DNA from 3 places in the Stenotrophomonas sp. YJH_SMC_79 genome. Region 1 is predicted to be linked to each of the others. Evidence: predicted binding sites of a transcription regulator. Region 1 holds the regulator's gene; each other region holds the start of a gene.
The links. The regulator FliA, encoded in region 1, starts transcription of late flagellar genes. The targets are predictions, from matches to a motif close to TAAAGTTTNNCNNNCNNNGGCCGATAA.
Positions count from the first base shown of each region.

Region 1 (5,542 bases):
TGGAAGAAGGCGGCGTGATCGCCCTGGTCGGCCCGACTGGCGCCGGCAAGACCACCACCATCGCCAAGCTGGCCTCGCGCTTCGCCGAGAAACACGCGCCGCGTGACGTCGCCCTGGTGACCACCGACACCACCCGCATCGGTGCCCGCGAACAGCTGTACGGCTACGGCCGCCAGCTCGGCATCGCGGTGCACGAGGCCAACAGCGGCACCGACCTGGACCAGCTGCTGGAACGCCTGAAGGACTACAAGCTGGTACTGATCGACACCGCCGGCCTGGGCCCGCGCGACCGCGCACTGGCCGCCCAGCTGCAGTGGCTGCGTGCCGCCCGCCAGGTGCGCACCCTGCTGGTGCTGCCGGCCAACACCAGCTTCGGCGACATGGACGAGGTGGTCCGCCGCTTCGGCGCCGCCAACCTGCAGGGCCTGGTGCTGAGCAAGCTGGACGAGACCGGCCGCTTCGGCAACGCCCTGTCGGTGGCCGTGGACCACGCCCTGCCGATCACCTGGGTGACCGATGGCCAGGACGTTCCGGACGACCTGCATCGGGCCAGTGCAGCCAATCTTGTACTTCGCCTTGAAGATTTGCGCCGAGCGGCCGATATGCCCTGCAACCCGGAGTTGAACCATGCCGTCGCGTGAGTACGCCAAGCTGACCAAGACCTTCCCGCTGTCGGCGACCCGCAGCGAGCCGCTCGGCCCTGTGCGCACCATTGCCGTGACCGGCGGCAAGGGCGGCGTGGGCAAGACGAATGTGTCCGCGAACCTGGCCGTGGCACTGGCCGGCATGGGCAAGCGCACGCTGCTGCTGGACGCCGACCTTGGCCTGGCCAACATCGACGTGATCCTGGGGCTGAACCCCACCTTTACGCTGGCCGACCTGGTCGCCGGTCGCTGCTCGCTGGACGACGTCATCGTCGAAGGCCCGAACGGCGTGCTGGTGGTGCCGGCCGCATCCGGCCGCCGGCACATGGCCGAGCTGGCCCCGGCCGAGCACGTCGGCCTGGTCAACGTGTTCTCCGAGCTGGAACGTGAACTGGACATCATGGTGGTCGACACCGCCGCGGGCATCACCGACGGCGTACTGACCTTCTGCCAGGCCGCGCAGGACACCGTGGTGGTGGTCTGTGACGAACCGGCTTCGATCACCGACGCCTATGCGCTGATCAAGGTGCTCTCGCGCGAGCGCGGCGTGGACCGCATCCAGGTGGTGGCCAACATGGTGCGCGACCCGAACGAGGGCCGCGTGCTGTACGAAAAGCTGACCCGCGTCTGCGAGAAGTTCCTCGCCGATGTCTCGCTGAACTACCTGGGCTGCGTGCCGCAGGATGACTGGCTGCGCCTGTCGGTGCAGCGCCAGCAGCCGGTGGTGAAGGCCTATCCGTCCAGCCCGGCCGCGCTGGCGATCACCGAGATCGCGCGCCGCACCGCACGCTGGCAGGCGCCGACCGAACCGCGTGGCGGCGTCGAGTTCTTCCTCGAGCGCATCCTCAAGCAGCGCGGGGTGGCCGCATGAAAGGCGCAGCCCAGTACCGGGAGGTCCAGCGCTCGGCGGCCAACGAGGTCATCGCCCAGCACTCGGACCTGGTGCGGCGCATCGCCCACCACCTGGCTGCGCGGTTGCCGGCCAGCGTTGAAGTGGACGACCTGATCCAGGCCGGCATGATGGGCCTGATCGAAGCCTCGCGCAGCTACGACGCCGACCAGGGCGCCTCGTTCGAAACCTATGCCTCGATCCGCATCCGCGGTTCGATGATCGACGAGATCCGCCGTGGCGACTGGGTGCCGCGCTCGGTGCACCGGCGTGCCCGCGATGCCGCCGCCACCATCCGTCGCCTGGAACAGAGCAGTGGCCGCGCCGCCAGCGCCACCGAAGTGGCCGCCGCGATGGAGATGCCGCTGCCCGAATACCTGCGGTTGATGGAAGACGCCGCACGCGGCCAGGTGCTGAGCCTGGAGTCGCGCATCGAGGACCAGGGCGAGCTGGACACCGTCGCCCAGGGCGGCCCGACCCCGCAGCAGGTGCTGGAGCGCGGCGAGTTCGGCCGCGAGCTGGGCAAGGCCATCGGCCACCTGCCCGAGCGCGAACAGCTGGTGCTCTCGCTCTATTACGAGCAGGAACTGAACCTGAAGGAGATCGGCGCGGTGCTCGGCGTGAGCGAGTCGCGGGTCTGCCAGATCCACGGCCAGGCGGTACTGCGCCTGCGGGGCCGATTGAAAATCTTCGAGGCCGCCGACGCCGGCCTGGAAGAATGAACATGCCCGAGGCGGCTGCCCCCGGCCGCCCGGAATGAACAACAAAGGAACTCTGCTTTGAACAAGAACATGCGCATCCTGATCGTCGACGACTTCTCGACCATGCGTCGAATCGTCAAGAACCTGCTGGGCGATCTGGGCTTCACCAACACCGCCGAAGCCGAGGACGGGCATGCCGCGCTGTCGCTGCTGCAGAGCCAGCCGTTCGATTTCGTGGTCACCGACTGGAACATGCCGGTGATGACCGGCATCGAACTGCTGAAGGCGATCCGCGCCGATGCCAAGCTGAAGACCCTCCCGGTGCTGATGGTCACCGCCGAAGCCAAGCGCGAGCAGATCATCGAAGCCGCCCAGAACGGCGTGAACGGCTACATCATCAAGCCGTTCACCGCGCAGACGCTGGAAGAGAAGCTCGGCAAGATCTTCGAACGCCTGGCGGCCAGCGCCTGATGGATACCACGGTCGACAAGAACGCCCTCGCCCTGCGCCTGCAGGAAGCCCTGGACGCCCTGGAGTCCGGTGACGAAGCCGCCTGGCGGCAACGCATCGACGGACTGGTCGCGCTGCGTACGCAGCCGATGATGAGCGGCCTCTCGCGGCTGGCCCGCGAGCTGGGACAGGCACTGGGTGAACTGCCGACCGTACCCAGCGAGGCCGGTGAGCTGGACGACGCCTGCGCACGCCTTGACCACGTGGTGGCGATGACCGAACAGGCCACGCACCGCACCCTGGACCTGGCCGAGGAATGCCGCAGCCTGACCGAACAACTGCGCGCCGAAGGCCTGCAGCCGGGCCAGGACACGCAGCTCGAGCGCATCCGCCACAACCTGACCGAGATCGCCCTGACCCAGAGCTACCAGGACCTGACCGGGCAGATCATCCGTCGCGTGGTCGGCATCGTCCGCCGCGTGCACGAGGGCTTTGGCGCACTCGGCCTGCCGCCGGAACAGCATCGCACCGATCCGGAACTGGCCGGGCCGGCACTGAAGGGACTGGACCGCCACGCGGTCTCGCAGAACGACGCCGACGACCTGTTGTCGGATCTGGGGCTGTAAGCATGAGCGCGGTATCCGACGACATCACTGCCGATTTCATCATCGAGGCCCAGGAAATCCTGGATCGCCTGGGCGAACAGCTGGTGTCGCTGGAGCAGGCACCGCAGGACACCGAGCAACTCAACGCGGTGTTCCGCGGCTACCACACGCTCAAGGGCGGCGCCGGCTTCCTTGGCGTCACCGCCATGGTCGAGCTGTGCCACGCCGCTGAAGAAGCCCTGGGCATCGCGCGTGCCGGGCAGGCGGTACTGCAGGCCCACCACTTCGACGCCGCCCAGCAGTCGCTGGACTACCTGCAGTCGATGCTGGACGCCGTGTCCTCCGGTACCGAGCCGGGCTATGCGCCGCCGGACCTGATCGCGCAGTTCGACATGCACGGTGGCACTGCCGCGCCGGTCGCTGCGGCCGCGCCTGCGGCAGGCGGCAGCGATCTGATCACCGACGACGAATTCGAGGCCCTGCTCGATCAGCTGCACGGCGGCAACGCGCCGACTGCGGTCGCGCCAGCGAAGAAGGCCGACGACGGCCTGATCAGCGAAGACGAGTTCGAAGCCCTGCTGGACCAGCTGCACGGCGGTGCTGCGCCAGGCGCGAAGCCTGCTGCCGCCATCGCGGCGGCACCCGCCGCAGCACCGCGCCCGGCACCTGTCCCGGCGCCCGCAGCCAAGCCAGCGGCCAAGCCGATGGCCGAGGCCGAGCACACCGTGCGCGTGGACACCAAGCGCCTGGATGCGATCGTCAACCTGATCGGCGAACTGGTGCTTTCCCGCAACCGCCTGAAGACCCTCCGTGCACGCCTGCGCGACGAGGAGCTGGATCGCGCCGTATCGACGCTGGACATCGCCACTGCGCGCCTGCAGTCGGCCGTGATGCGTACCCGCATGCAGCCGGTGGGCAAAGTGTTCTCGCGCTTCCCCAAGGTCGCCCGCGACGTCGCCCGCTCGCTGAAGAAGGAAGTGGACCTTGAGCTGGTCGGTGCCGAGACCGAGCTCGACCGCAACCTGGTCGAAGCGCTGGCCGACCCGCTGGTGCACCTGGTCCGCAACGCCATCGACCACGGCGTGGAAATGCCCGACCTGCGTGAAGCACAGGGCAAGCCGCGGATGGGCCATGTGCGCCTGTCCGCCCAGCAGGAAGGTGACTACGTCAGCATCGAGGTGCAGGACGATGGCGCCGGCATCGACCCCGAGAAGCTGCGTGCCAAGGCGCGCGAGAAGGGCCTGATCGACCCGGAGGCCGCTGCCCGCCTGAGCAGCGAGGAATGCCTGCATCTCGTGTTCCTGCCCGGCTTCTCGACCAAGCAGCAGGTCACCGATATTTCCGGTCGTGGCGTGGGCATGGACGTGGTGCAGTCGCGCATCCGCGAACTGAGCGGCCAGATCCAGATCCAGTCGGAACTGGGGCGTGGCAGCCGCTTCCTGATCCGCGTGCCACTCACCCTCGCGATCCTGCCGACCCTGCTGGTGCAGGCCGGCGAGGACGTCTACGCGCTACCGCTGGCACGCGTGATGGAAGTGCTTCACGCGCCGCGCACCTCGCTGGGCTGGTTCGATGGCCGCGCCGTGCTCGATCGCCGCTCGCACACCCTGCCGCTGGTCGACCTGCGCCAGTGGCTGGATGTGACGCCCGCCGCGTCGACCCTGCTGACCATCGTGGTGCTGCAGGCCGGTGAAGCGCGCTTCGGACTGGTCGTGGACCAGGTGCGCGGGCGCGAGGAAGTGGTCATCAAGCCACTGCCCAAAGCCCTGCGCGGCCTGCGCGGTTATGCCGGTGCAACCTTGATCGGCGATGGTCGCATGGCACTGATCCTGGACGTGGACGGCATACGCTGAAACCCCGCCGGGCATGGCCCAGCGACCCGAAAACTGTGACTACCGTCTGTACGCGCTCTCCCGGTGTCTCAAGTCCCATTCATACAAGCCGATACCGGAACCATGGATAGACTCAGCCTCATTGGACTCTTTCTCGCCCTGGCCTCGCTGGTCGGTGGCAGCATCCTCAAGGGCGCCGGCCTGGCGTCGTTGTGGTCGCCTGCGGCGTTCGTGATCGTCATCGTCGGCACCGTCGCCGCGATCCTGCTGCATACCTCGCCGGCGGTGTTCAAGCATGCCTTCAAGATCGTGCGCTGGGTCGTGCGCCCGCCACACAGTGATCGCCGCGAACTGATCCAGCAGATCGTCGAGTGGAGCAACATCGCCCGTCGCCAGGGCCTGCTGGGCCTGGAATCGCAGG
Region 1 is NZ_JCAFRK010000001.1:1,376,613-1,382,154, reverse strand. Features, by position in the region: gene flhF (flagellar biosynthesis GTPase FlhF) at 1-641, shown strand, start outside; gene AC5P57_RS06755 (MinD/ParA family ATP-binding protein) at 628-1,515, shown strand; gene AC5P57_RS06750 (RNA polymerase sigma factor FliA) at 1,512-2,255, shown strand; gene cheY (chemotaxis response regulator CheY) at 2,313-2,705, shown strand; gene AC5P57_RS06740 (protein phosphatase CheZ) at 2,705-3,310, shown strand; gene AC5P57_RS06735 (chemotaxis protein CheA) at 3,313-5,142, shown strand; gene AC5P57_RS06730 (flagellar motor protein) at 5,245-5,542, shown strand, end outside.

Region 2 (5,542 bases), on a different contig from region 1:
TTCTCGTCGTGGGTGAGCAGCACGGCGTAACTGCCGGCCGGCATGCCCTTGAACGTGAAGTGGGCGCTGTCGCCGTTAGGCGCCGCCTGCTGGGCCTGCACGGGCTTGGCCTTGCCGTCCCAGGCGGCAGCGCTGTCGACCAGCGCAACGCGCAGGGTGCCGGTCTGTACGCGGATGTCGTGCACGGTCACGGCCAGATCGGCGGCGTGGGCATTGCCGGCCAAGGCCAGGGCAGTCAGGGCGGTGCTGAGCAGGGCGGTGCGGATCATGGCGGTGGCTCCGGAAGTGGGTGGTGTGCTGCGGTGTGGAGCCAGTCTGCGCGGGGCGCGGTGCTGGGTTCAGGGCCAGTGGTCATCGATCCGACGTGCCAGAAGTCACTTTCTGCGCCGGACCCATTGCCGCCGGCGTGCGCGGCGGTCAGCATCTGGCCATGCCCAGCCTGTTCCGCCACCTGTTGCGTCCGCTCAGCCTCGCCGGGCTGGTTACCGTGCTGGTGGTGGGCCTGTCGTTCGGCGTGCACGGCGCCGGTGCCGGCCTCAGCCAGGCGTTGCTTGGCACGTTCCTGCTGCTGTTCGTGGTGCACGGATGGGCGGCAATGCCGACCCGCGTGCGTGCATTCGCTGCGGTGCTGCAGACCGTGCTGGCGATCGCGCTGGTTGCCCTGCAGCCGCGCACCGGTACTGCCCCGGTGCTGCTGGTGGTGCTGGTCGCGCAGCTGGCCGAGCATTGGCCACCGCGCTTCGTGCTGGGTATTGCACTGCTGGCCAACCTCGCCATGTATCTCGTGCTGCGCCACAGTGGTTTCACCCAGCCGTTGCTGGTGGTGCTGCTGTATGGCGGTTTCCAGGCATTTGCTGCACTGACCGCACACTACGCGCGCAGCACTGCGTTGGCCCGCGATGATCTGGCCCGCGTCAATGCCGATCTCCTGGCGACACGTGCACTGCTGGCCGACAGTGCACGCGACGCCGAGCGCCTGCGCCTGGCCCGCGAACTGCACGATGTAGCCGGGCACAAGCTCACCGCGATGCGCTTGAACCTGCGCGCCCTTGCGGCCGACCCTGTGCTGGCCGGGCGCGAAGGGTTGGTGCTGGCGGAACAGTTGTCCGGCGAGTTGCTGGCCGACATCCGCCAGGTGGTGCAATCAATGCGCGATGATCGCGGCCTCGATCTGGCTACTGCGCTGCACGCGCTGGCCGCGCCGTTCCCGCGTCCGAAGCTGCAGCTGCAGATCGGCCAGAGCGTGCGCGTGGTTGACCCGCTGATGGCAGAGACCGTGCTGCGGCTGGTGCAGGAAGCCCTGACCAACGCCGCCCGCCACGGCAATGCAGACACCGTGTGGCTGACGATCAGTGAAGAGGATTCCCAATTGCGTATCGATATCCGCGATGACGGCCAACGCGCCGAACGCATCCGTGAAGGCAATGGCATCGCCGGCATGCGCGAGCGCTTGGCGGCCGTACAGGGGCGTTTGGAGCTGGCGCGAACCGCGCAGGGCGGCATGCATCTGACCGCGCGGTTGCCGGCATGAGTGCCGCCATGATCCGGGTGGCGCTGGCCGATGACCAGGCGCTGGTCCGCGCCGGCCTGCGCGCGCTGCTGCAGGGGCTGGGCGTGGACGTGGTGCTGGAGGCCGAGGAGGGCCAGACGCTGCTGGACGCGTTGGCTGCCCAGCGCGTGGATGTGGTGCTCAGTGACATCCGCATGCCCGGAATGGACGGCATCGAGGCAGTGCGACAGCTGCGCGCACGCGGTGACGCAACGCCATGGCTGCTGCTGACCACCTTCGATGAAAGTGATCTGCTGCTGCGGGCCAGCGAGGCCGGCGCACAGGGCTTCCTGCTCAAGGATGCGGCACCCGCAGACCTGCGCGAAGCGATCGAGCGCGTCGCCGCGGGTGAAACCCTGCTGCTGCCGGTCAGCACCGAGCCGGTGCGCGCCCGCTACCGCTTCCACGATGAAGCGCCGCCCACCGATACCTTCGGGGAACGCGAGGTGGCGATCCTGCGCCTGTTGGCTGGGGGATACAGCAACAAGGAGATCGCGCGCAGCCTGTTCCTGGCCGAGGGCACGGTGAAGAACTACGTGTCCGCCATACTCGACAAGCTGGGCACCCGTGATCGCACCCGTGCGGTGCTGAAGGCGATTACCCTGCGCATCATCTGAGTGGACCGAGCAAGGAGTGCCAGTGAACCCGATCCTGCATGTGGAAATCCCGGCCAGTGACCTGGACCGTGCCATCGCGTTCTACCAGCATTGGCTGCAGGTGGTCATGGATGAGCCGATCCTGCTGCACGATTGCCGGATGGCGTACCTGCCGTTCTCCGATGAGGCCGAGGGTGCCAGCATGGCGCTGGTGCACGGCGCGGACTACCGGCCCTCCGAGCAGGGCGCGCGCATCTACATCGGCGTGGATGACCTGGATGCCAGCCTCGCGCGCGCGCTGCAGGCAGGTGCCGAACTGCGCTTCGGCCCGGCCGATGCCGGCGACTGGCGCGTGGCCGAGATCCGCGACAGCGAAGGCAACCGGATTGCGTTGCAGGCGCGCGCGTCCATGTAGAGTCGAGCCATGCTCGACTGCCGTGGATGATGCCGCCAATGCGTCAGCCGAGCATCGGCTCGACGCTACACGTGGGTCGCGGCGCGGGAGCGCTGCAGCCAGTCATTGATGGCCGGGTCCAGCCGCGGGTCGTCCGGCAGCTGCATGCCGAAGCGCTGCTGCAGCACGTCACGCACATCACCCACATCATGCAGCGGGCGCTTGTCCGGGGCCTGCCCGGGGCGGTACTCGGTGTAATTGCCGCTGCCGATGGTACGGCGCCAGTCCGGCCCGGTCAGCGATGCGCGCAGCTGGCCGGGGAAACTGGAATCGGGATGGGTGCACACGTACCAGTTGCCCACCACGTTGTCGATCGGTGCCGGCGCCTGCAGGTCGAACCGATACATCGCCCGCCAGCCATCGTTGGACTCGGCCGACAGCACGAAATCACCCTCGTCGGGCAGGCGCTGCAGCAGATAGCGTTCGTGCGGCGTGGCCTGCGGCTGCGGATCATGCAGGCGCAGCGGCACGGTCGGGGTCAGGCTGCCGAAACCGGCATCCACCAGCCAGTCATCGCCTTCCACCTGCACGCGTAGCAGCAGGTGGGTACGCGCGGTCAGTTCGCCGTCCTGTGCGGCCAGCAGCACACGTGCACTCAGTGGCTGCGCATCGAAGCCCAATGCCTGCAGCAGCGCCAGCAATCCGCCATTGAGTTCGAAGCAGTACCCGCCACGCCGGTCGTCAAGCAGCTTGCGTTGCACGCTGTCCAGGTCGATCGGCACCGCATCGCGCAGCAGGCAGCTGAGTGTCTCGAAGGGCAGCAGTGCGTTGTGGCGCTGCTGCAGCAGGGTCAGGCCGGCCAGAGTCCGCGGTGGCGGTGCTTCCAGCTGCAGGCGCTGCAGGTAGCGGGGGACATCGAGCGTCGTCATGGAGGCACCGGGCGGGGGAGGGGCGTCCACTGTGCTCCCCAAACCGGGGTTGAGGTCAAGCGCGGCGGCCGTGTCATGCCTCCGTCGCCTGCACCCGGTACAAAGGCCGCGTCCACCAGCAACGGGGGGACGCAGGCGAAGAAAGCTCTAAAGTTGTCCTGAAGCCGGCCGATACAGGTGTGTCCTTCCGCCTGGAGTCTGTCATGTCGGCCGTTGTTCCCCACCTCCGGTCCCTGCGCACGCGCCTTGCCACGTTGCGCTCGGCGTCCCCCGGCCTGCTGCTGTGGCTGCAGCCACACCGGCTCAGCGTGGCCAACAAGCTCAAGGCGACCCTGTGGGTCTGTGGCCTGGGCCTGGTGGCGATCGCCGCTGTCTACGCATGGACTGGCCATGCCAACGCCCTGGCTGCGCGCAGCCAGGCCAGCTACCAGCGCGGCAGCGATCTGGCTGCCAGCCTGTCCACGCGGGTGGCCGAAGCGCGTCGCCTGCAGACCCAGTATGCACGCAGTTTCGATGATGCCGACCGCGCGCAGCTGTTGGCCACGCAGAAGGCGTTGCAGACTGATCTGCAGGCGCTGCGCGCGACGCCGATGGATGCTGGCCGGCGCAAGGCCCTGCAGGCGCTGACCGAAGCTGCCGACGCGTTCTCGCAGGGTGTGGCCGCCCTGTTCGAACGGGTCGACGAGATGGGCCGTGGTGATGCCGGCCTCGCCGCGCAGCTGCAGCAGGCCGCTGACACCCTCCAGGCGCAGGTGGATGTGCAGCAGCGGCCCGCGCTGGCGCTGTCCCTGCAGAAGATGCGAAGGCAGGAGGCGCTGCTGCTGCTCGACGGTGATTCCACCCACGCCGACCGCGCCAGCGAGGAAAAGCTGCCGTTCGATCTCGCGCTGGCGGGCCTGCCCGCGGATGAGCAGGACACCCTGCGCACCGGTATGGAGGTGTATCAGGCCGCATTGCTGGGGTATACCGCTGCCCGCGTCGGCCTGGATGTGGAAGCGCAGTCGCTGCTGGATACCGCTGCGGGCGTAGCGCCGGCGCTGGCCGCATTCCAGCAGGCACAGGTGGCGGCGCTGGCCAGGGCGCAGGCGCGGCAGCAGGCCGGCGCGCGCACGATGAGCGTGCTGTTCGCACTGACCCTGCTGCTGGTGGCAGGCGTGCTGATCACCAGCCTGGTGCTGGTGCTGCGTGCGGTGCGCCAGCCGATCCAGGACACCCTGCGTTTCGCCAGCGATATCGCCGACGACCGCCTCGACACCACTCTGCGCGTCTACAACGCCAACGATGAGATCGGCCAGCTGGCCCAGCGCCTGGTCGACATGCAGCAGCGCCTGCGCGCGCGCATCGAGACCGAGCGTGCCGTGGCCCGCGGCAACACCCGCGTGCGCCAGGCACTGGACAGCGCGCAGACCGGGCTGATGGTGATCGATGCGGAAGGGCAGGTCGCCTACGCCAATCCGGCGCTGTTGGAGCAGCTTGAACTCCGGCTTGAAGATCTGGTGGGGAACGATGCGGTACGCCTGCATCCGGCACTGGCCAACCTGGCCGGCGTGCGCCAGCGCGAGGAGCGCGAGATCGGTCATGCCGGCGTCCGCTACCAGCTGATCGCCAATGCCATCACCGACGAAGGGCATTTCCTCGGCGTGGCAGTGGAGTGGCGCAGCCGCGCGCTGGAAACGCTGCTGGAAACCGAAGTGGCAGCACTGGTCGACGCCGCCGCACATGGCGACCTGCACGGTCGCATCGCGCTGGAGGGAAAGCAGGGCTTTGTGCGTACGTTGTCGACCAGCATCAATCGCCTGCTGGCCACGTTCGAGACCAACCTCGGCGATCTGCAGGCACTTCTGGCGGCGCTGGCCCGCGGCGACCTCAGCGTGCGCATGGAAGGTGAGCTGCAGGGCGTGTTCGCACGCATGCGCGACGATGCCAACGCCACCGTCGCGCAACTGGGCCGCATCGTCACCCGCATCCAGCAGGCGACGTCCAGCCTCGATACCGCTGTCGGTGAGATCGTTGCCGGTCACCATGATCTGTCGCAGCGCACCGAACAGCAGGCGGCCAACCTGGAAGAGACGGC
Region 2 is NZ_JCAFRK010000003.1:462,089-467,630, forward strand. Features, by position in the region: gene AC5P57_RS13190 (DUF2141 domain-containing protein) at 1-269, opposite strand, end outside; gene AC5P57_RS13195 (sensor histidine kinase) at 431-1,531, shown strand; gene AC5P57_RS13200 (response regulator transcription factor) at 1,528-2,166, shown strand; gene AC5P57_RS13205 (VOC family protein) at 2,189-2,560, shown strand; gene AC5P57_RS13210 (arylamine N-acetyltransferase family protein) at 2,626-3,468, opposite strand; gene AC5P57_RS13215 (methyl-accepting chemotaxis protein) at 3,672-5,542, shown strand, end outside.
Region 2: AC5P57_RS13215 (methyl-accepting chemotaxis protein) is a predicted target of FliA. The motif match lies at 3,617-3,643, and genes of this name have one in related genera.

Region 3 (5,542 bases), on a different contig from region 1:
TGCATCCAGCGGCAGGGTACAGGCAAAGGCCCCGGACGAACCGGGGCCTTGCGGGCTGCCGGCGAGGGCAGCGGACATCAGGATCAGAACAGCTCGACAGTGCCGGCGCCCATGCTCTGCTGGGCAACCGGCTTGTGCGGCGGGCGTTCCCATTCGCTGCGCAGTTCGCGCAGGCGGCTGCCGGTGCGCTGCAGGGCGGTGGCGATCTCTTCGTCGAACACGCCGCCATTGCGGTGCAGCAGTTCCTGCAGGGCCACTGCTTCACGGTTGATCGCGGTCAGGCGGTCCAGGTGGGTGTGCACGCCGCCCAGCGCCTGGGTCGCGATGTCTTCGAACTGCAGGGCGCGCACGGCTTCGGCCACGCTGCCATCGATCGAACGGGCGCAGTCGGACACTTCGCGCATGCCGTCGCCCAGCGAGGCATTGATCTGCGCGACGTTGTCGAGCATCGCCGCCGCTTCCTGGCGGGCTTCGCGGGAGCGGTCCATGTCACGCGAGGCCATGTGCGAAACCGTCTCGCGGACCTTGGCGATGGCGTCCTTGGAGCTGTGCGCCAGCTTGCGGATCTGCTCGTTGAAGGTGGTCGAGCGCTCGGACAGGTTGCGCACTTCGTCGGCGACCACCGCGAAGCCACGACCGGCTTCACCGGCACGCGCCGCTTCGATTGCAGCGTTCAGGGCCAGCAGGTTGGTCTGGTCGGCGATCGACTTGACGTCTTCCAGCAACGCGAAGATGCCATCCAGGTGCTGCGCCATCTGGTCGATGTGCTGCACGGTGGTGCTGCTCTGGCCGCTCACCTGTTCCAGCGCTTCCACCAGCTGTTCCATGCGGTGGCTGGCGTGCTGGGCGAAACGGGCAACGTCCAGGCCGGCATTGCCTTCATCGCCGGCGCGGTCGACGATGCGCGACAGGGCCTGGCTCTGCTGGCGCGACTTGCGGTTCATCGCATCGAAGCTGCCACCGAGGCTGGAGACGGCCTGGCGGATCAGGTCACGGGCGCGTTCCACTTCGCCACGCGAACCGTCGATTTCGTTGCCGACGAAGTTGCGCAGTTCGGTCAGCAGCTGGTCCTGCTCACGCAGGACACGGGCATGTTCCGGGGAACGGTGCGCCTGGGCGCGGGTGGTCCACCACGCAAAGCCGAGCCAGCTCAGCGTCATCGTGGTCAGGATCGCCCAGCGCAGGGCGGCCGGCCATTCGAAACCGATGGCGAAGGGGAGCAGCAGGGTCAGAGCCAGGGGGGCGGCCAGACGGATGAAAATGCGTGAGTACATGGACGTTCTCGGGAGGTGCACGGAGGATGTATCGGCCGTACCCCCTTTCTCTTTAACGTCGATGTGCCTCGAAGTGCATTCTGAATGCGCCGGTTTTCCGACGCCTTGGCGGCTTCGGGGTCAGAGCCCTTTCCGTGCCGGAAAGGGATCCGACCCCACACCCTTAGGCCAGCTGCCGGTCCACGGCTTCGATCATCGCCTTGCGGCTGAACAGGAAGTCCCAGTAGCTGCCGCCCAGCTGGCGCCACAGCACTGCCGACCGTACCGCAGCCAGCAGCAGGGCGCGGATCTCGGCCACCACCCCGGCCTGGCCGAGGTAGTGCGGGTTGCCCTGCACCATCACCCGCGGCTTGAGGTGGCTGATGGTGTCCGCGTACAGGCCACCCAGATTGGCCAGCACGTCCGGATGGCCGCTGTCGCCCAGCTCGGTGGCCTGGCGCTGGGCGCGTTCGATGCCCGAGGCGACCTTGTTCACGGTGGCGCCGTCCTGCACGAAGCGGCGCTCCAGCTGCAGCACCGACAGGGCCAGCTTGGGCAGGATCGGGTCCTGACCCTGGCTGCGGAAGTAGTTGTGCAGCAGGCGCAGGCCGGCCTTCAGTGCATGGCGGTCACCGAACACCTCCTGCGGCGAGGACGCATCGACACGGAACACGCTGTCCACGGCGGTGCGTACGGCGGCGGCGTCGGAATGGCCGGTATCGGCGATGCGGCGTACCTGCTGCAGGGCCTGGGCAATGCCGGCCAGGGCCAGGACGCGGTCGTCGACAGTGAAACTCATGCAGCGATTACCTCAAAAGGGGAAGGGGTGGTGCGCAGGCGCTGTTCCAGCGGCGCATCGGTGGCGGCGATCACCGCGCCACCCAGGCACACATCACCGTCATACAGCACCAGCGATTGACCAGGGGTAACGGCGCGCTGCGGGCGCGCGAAGGTGACCAGCACGCTGCCATCGTCCAGCACCTCGACCGTACACGGCTCGTCGGGCTGGCGGTAGCGGGTCTGGGCGGTGCATTCAAAGCGCCGTGCCGGCGGCGAACCGGCGATCCAGTGCGCGGTTTCCGAGCGCAGCCGGTCGGACAGCATCCACTTGCTGTCGCGGTCCTGGTCCACGTACAGCACGTTGCTGGCCACATCCTTGCCGACCACGTACCACGGTGCGGCCGGGCGGCCGCGCACGCCGCCGATGTTCAGGCCCTCGCGCTGGCCGAGGGTGAAATAGAACACGCCCGGATGTTCGGCGATGACGCTGCCGTCGGCCGGGTCGAGGATCTGGCCGGGCTTGGCCGGCAGGTAACGGCCGAGGAACTCGCGGAAGTCACGCTCGCCGATGAAGCAGATGCCGGTGGAGTCCTTCTTGGCGTGGGTCGGCAGACTGACGTCACGGGCGATCCGGCGCAGGTCGGTCTTTTCCAGGTCGCCGATCGGGAACAGGGTCGCCGACAGCTGCTCCTGGCCCAGCTGGTGCAGGAAGTAGCTCTGGTCCTTGGAGCGGTCGGCGCCGCGCAGCAGCAGCCACTGGTGGCCGCGCTGGGCCACCCGTGCGTAATGGCCGGTGGCGATGCGCTCGGCGCCCAGCTCGCGGGCGGCATCCAGGAAATGCTTGAACTTCACTTCGCGGTTGCACAGCACGTCCGGGTTCGGCGTGCGGCCGGCGGCGTACTCGGCCAGGAAGTGTTCGAACACGCCCCGCCAGTACTCGCTGGAGAAATCGCGGAAGTGGAAGGGAATGCCGAGCAGGCCGCACACCGCCACCGCATCGCGGCGGTCGTCCTCGGCGCGGCAGTCGCCGCTGCCATCGTCGGCCCAGTTCTGCATGAACAGGCCGGCCACGGCCTCACCCTGCTGTACGAGGCGCCAGGCGGCGACCGAAGAGTCGACACCACCAGAGACGCCCACCATCACGCGCGGAGTGCTCATGCGACCTCCCGGACCAGCGAAAGCGGGTGGCGCTGGCCACCCAGGTAATCGGCCACTACCTGCCAGACCAGCGGGCTGCGCTGGCGATCGCCGGCGGCCTGCAGTTCGGCCGGGGTCAGCCACAGCGCGCGATCAATGCCGGTGTCCAACGGCTGCGCCGGGTCATGCGAGACCGGGCGCGCCGCATAGCAGAAGCGCAGGAAGGTCGTGCCGTCGCCGGCAGTCCACTGGTAGCAGCCGATGAAATGGGTCAGCTGCACCGTCCAGCCGGTTTCCTCGCGGGTCTCGCGCCGGGCTGCCTCGGCCAGGCTTTCGCCGGGCTCAAGGTGGCCGGCCGGCTGGTTCAGCACCTGCCGGCCGTCAATGGTCTCTTCAACCAGCAGCACGCGGCCGCCGTCGACCACGACAGTGGCGACGGTGGCGTGCGGTGCCCAGCGCGGGTCCGGCGTGGGGTTCAACTCAGAACTCGTCCTTCTTGGTCAGTTCCAGCTCCATGGCGTCGGCGGTGCGGATGGCCGCATCGATGGCGTCGCTGAGCTGGTCGGCAGTGGCATCGGCGTCGATCTTGACCACGAACATGGCGGTGGTGTCCTGCTTTACCCAGCCGCCCATCTTGGCATCCTGCGAATCTTCCAGCAGGCGGTTGGCCACGGCCACCGGGAACTGCTTGGTCTTGGCGCTGTAAGCGGGCGACCAGATCTCGCGGATGTTGTGGGTGCCGAAATCCTCCACCGACGAACGTACATAGACCATCTGGGTGCGGTCACCCTCGACGTCGAAGACCATGCGATAGTCGCCGTCCTCATCGACTTCGTAGGTGTAGCCCAGCTTGTCCAGGTGGCGGGCCACGGCCTTGTCGGCGTCTGCTGCAGCGGCGGAGCCGGATGCAGCCAGGGCGATCAGCAGGGTGGAGAGAAGGGTCCTTTTCATGAAGATCCTGTGAAACATTGCTGAGAGAGGGTGCAATTGTGACGGCGGGCGTGCGTGCCGTCCAATCTGCGGCGGGCCGACGCAGGCTCGCCCGAGCCTCTATAATGGCCCGATGCCCCATGAGTCTTCCCCCGATTCCCAGCACGAGCACGGCGTCGCCGTAGAGGCCGCGCGCCCGGAAGTGGCGCCGCCGCCGTTCTACCAGGTGATGCTGCTCAACGACGACTACACCCCGATGGATTTCGTGGTGGACGTCCTGCAGCAGTTCTTCAGCATGGACCTGGACAAGGCCACGCAGGTGATGCTGCACGTCCATACCCGCGGCCGTGGCGTGTGCGGGGTGTTCACCCGCGAAGTGGCCGAGACCAAGGTTGCCCAGGTCAACGAGTACTCGCGGATGAACCAGCACCCCCTGCTGTGCACCATGGAAAAGGCCTGACCGGCCCCGACCTGTGGCGCCGAGCCGATGCTCGGCTGCCTTTCGCCAAGGTGTGCTTACGCCTCACGCATCGTGCCCACCAGGGTGGGCGCCCAAGGGGCGGGTTTCATCCCTCCGCCAGTGCCTCCAGCGCCATTCGTGCCACGGTCTCATCAATGTCGGCCGGGTCGCCATCATCCCGGAACCATACCGCCGACAACCCCATGCTGGCCGCGATCCAGCGCAGCAGACGCGTGCGTTCCAGCTCCGCCAGCGCTGTGACCTGTTCAAGGCGAGCCGCAAACCGTTCCGGTCGCGTCGCGACATGGATGCCTGGACCGCACAGGTCCGGGTTGCTGAACAGCGTGGTGTAATCGAAGGCCCGATCGCCCAGCAGCCGCTTCGGGTCGATCGCCAGCCAGCCGCGCGCGCCGAAATCCAGCACGTTGTCGTGGTGCAGGTCGCCGTGCAGCGGCCGGATCTCCTGTTCGTCCTGCAGCAGCCCCTCTGCCAGTGATCTGCACTGTTCCAGCAGTGGCGGCAGCGCAGCCCTTGGCTGCAGCAGGTCGGCGAACCATGTACGCAGGCAGACCAGTTCCGCTGGCGGCGCGCTCCGTGGCCGGTGCAGCCGCTGCAGGACCTGGCACAGGATCGTGGTGCAGGCGTCATCGTCGCCGTCGATCGAACGTTGCCGCAGCGAGTCGCCGCCGGCACGCTCGATCAGGATCGCCGGCCCCTCGTGGGCCAGCAGGCGGGCGGCGCCATCGCCCTCCCACCAGCGCAGCAGGCGATGGCTGTTCTGCTCTTCGGTTTCGCTGCTGATCTTCAGCATGGCCGGCTCGCCGGCGGTGGTCAGCACCGGCCAGAGCCGGGCATGGGGCGTGTCGATGGCCGCGCCATCACGCCGCAATCGCCAGCGGCTCAGGTAGGGTTCGCTCATGCTGGGTGGGCTGTCCTGGAGTGAATGAAGATCAAGCGATCTGTACTGCTAACGCCATCTGAA
Region 3 is NZ_JCAFRK010000004.1:27,118-32,659, forward strand. Features, by position in the region: gene AC5P57_RS15420 (methyl-accepting chemotaxis protein) at 84-1,274, opposite strand; gene hflD (high frequency lysogenization protein HflD) at 1,438-2,052, opposite strand; gene mnmA (tRNA 2-thiouridine(34) synthase MnmA) at 2,049-3,191, opposite strand; gene AC5P57_RS15435 (NUDIX hydrolase) at 3,188-3,649, opposite strand; gene AC5P57_RS15440 (hypothetical protein) at 3,651-4,121, opposite strand; gene clpS (ATP-dependent Clp protease adapter ClpS) at 4,234-4,560, shown strand; gene AC5P57_RS15450 (APH(6) family putative aminoglycoside O-phosphotransferase) at 4,667-5,479, opposite strand.
Region 3: AC5P57_RS15420 (methyl-accepting chemotaxis protein) is a predicted target of FliA. The motif match lies at 1,303-1,329, and genes of this name have one in related genera.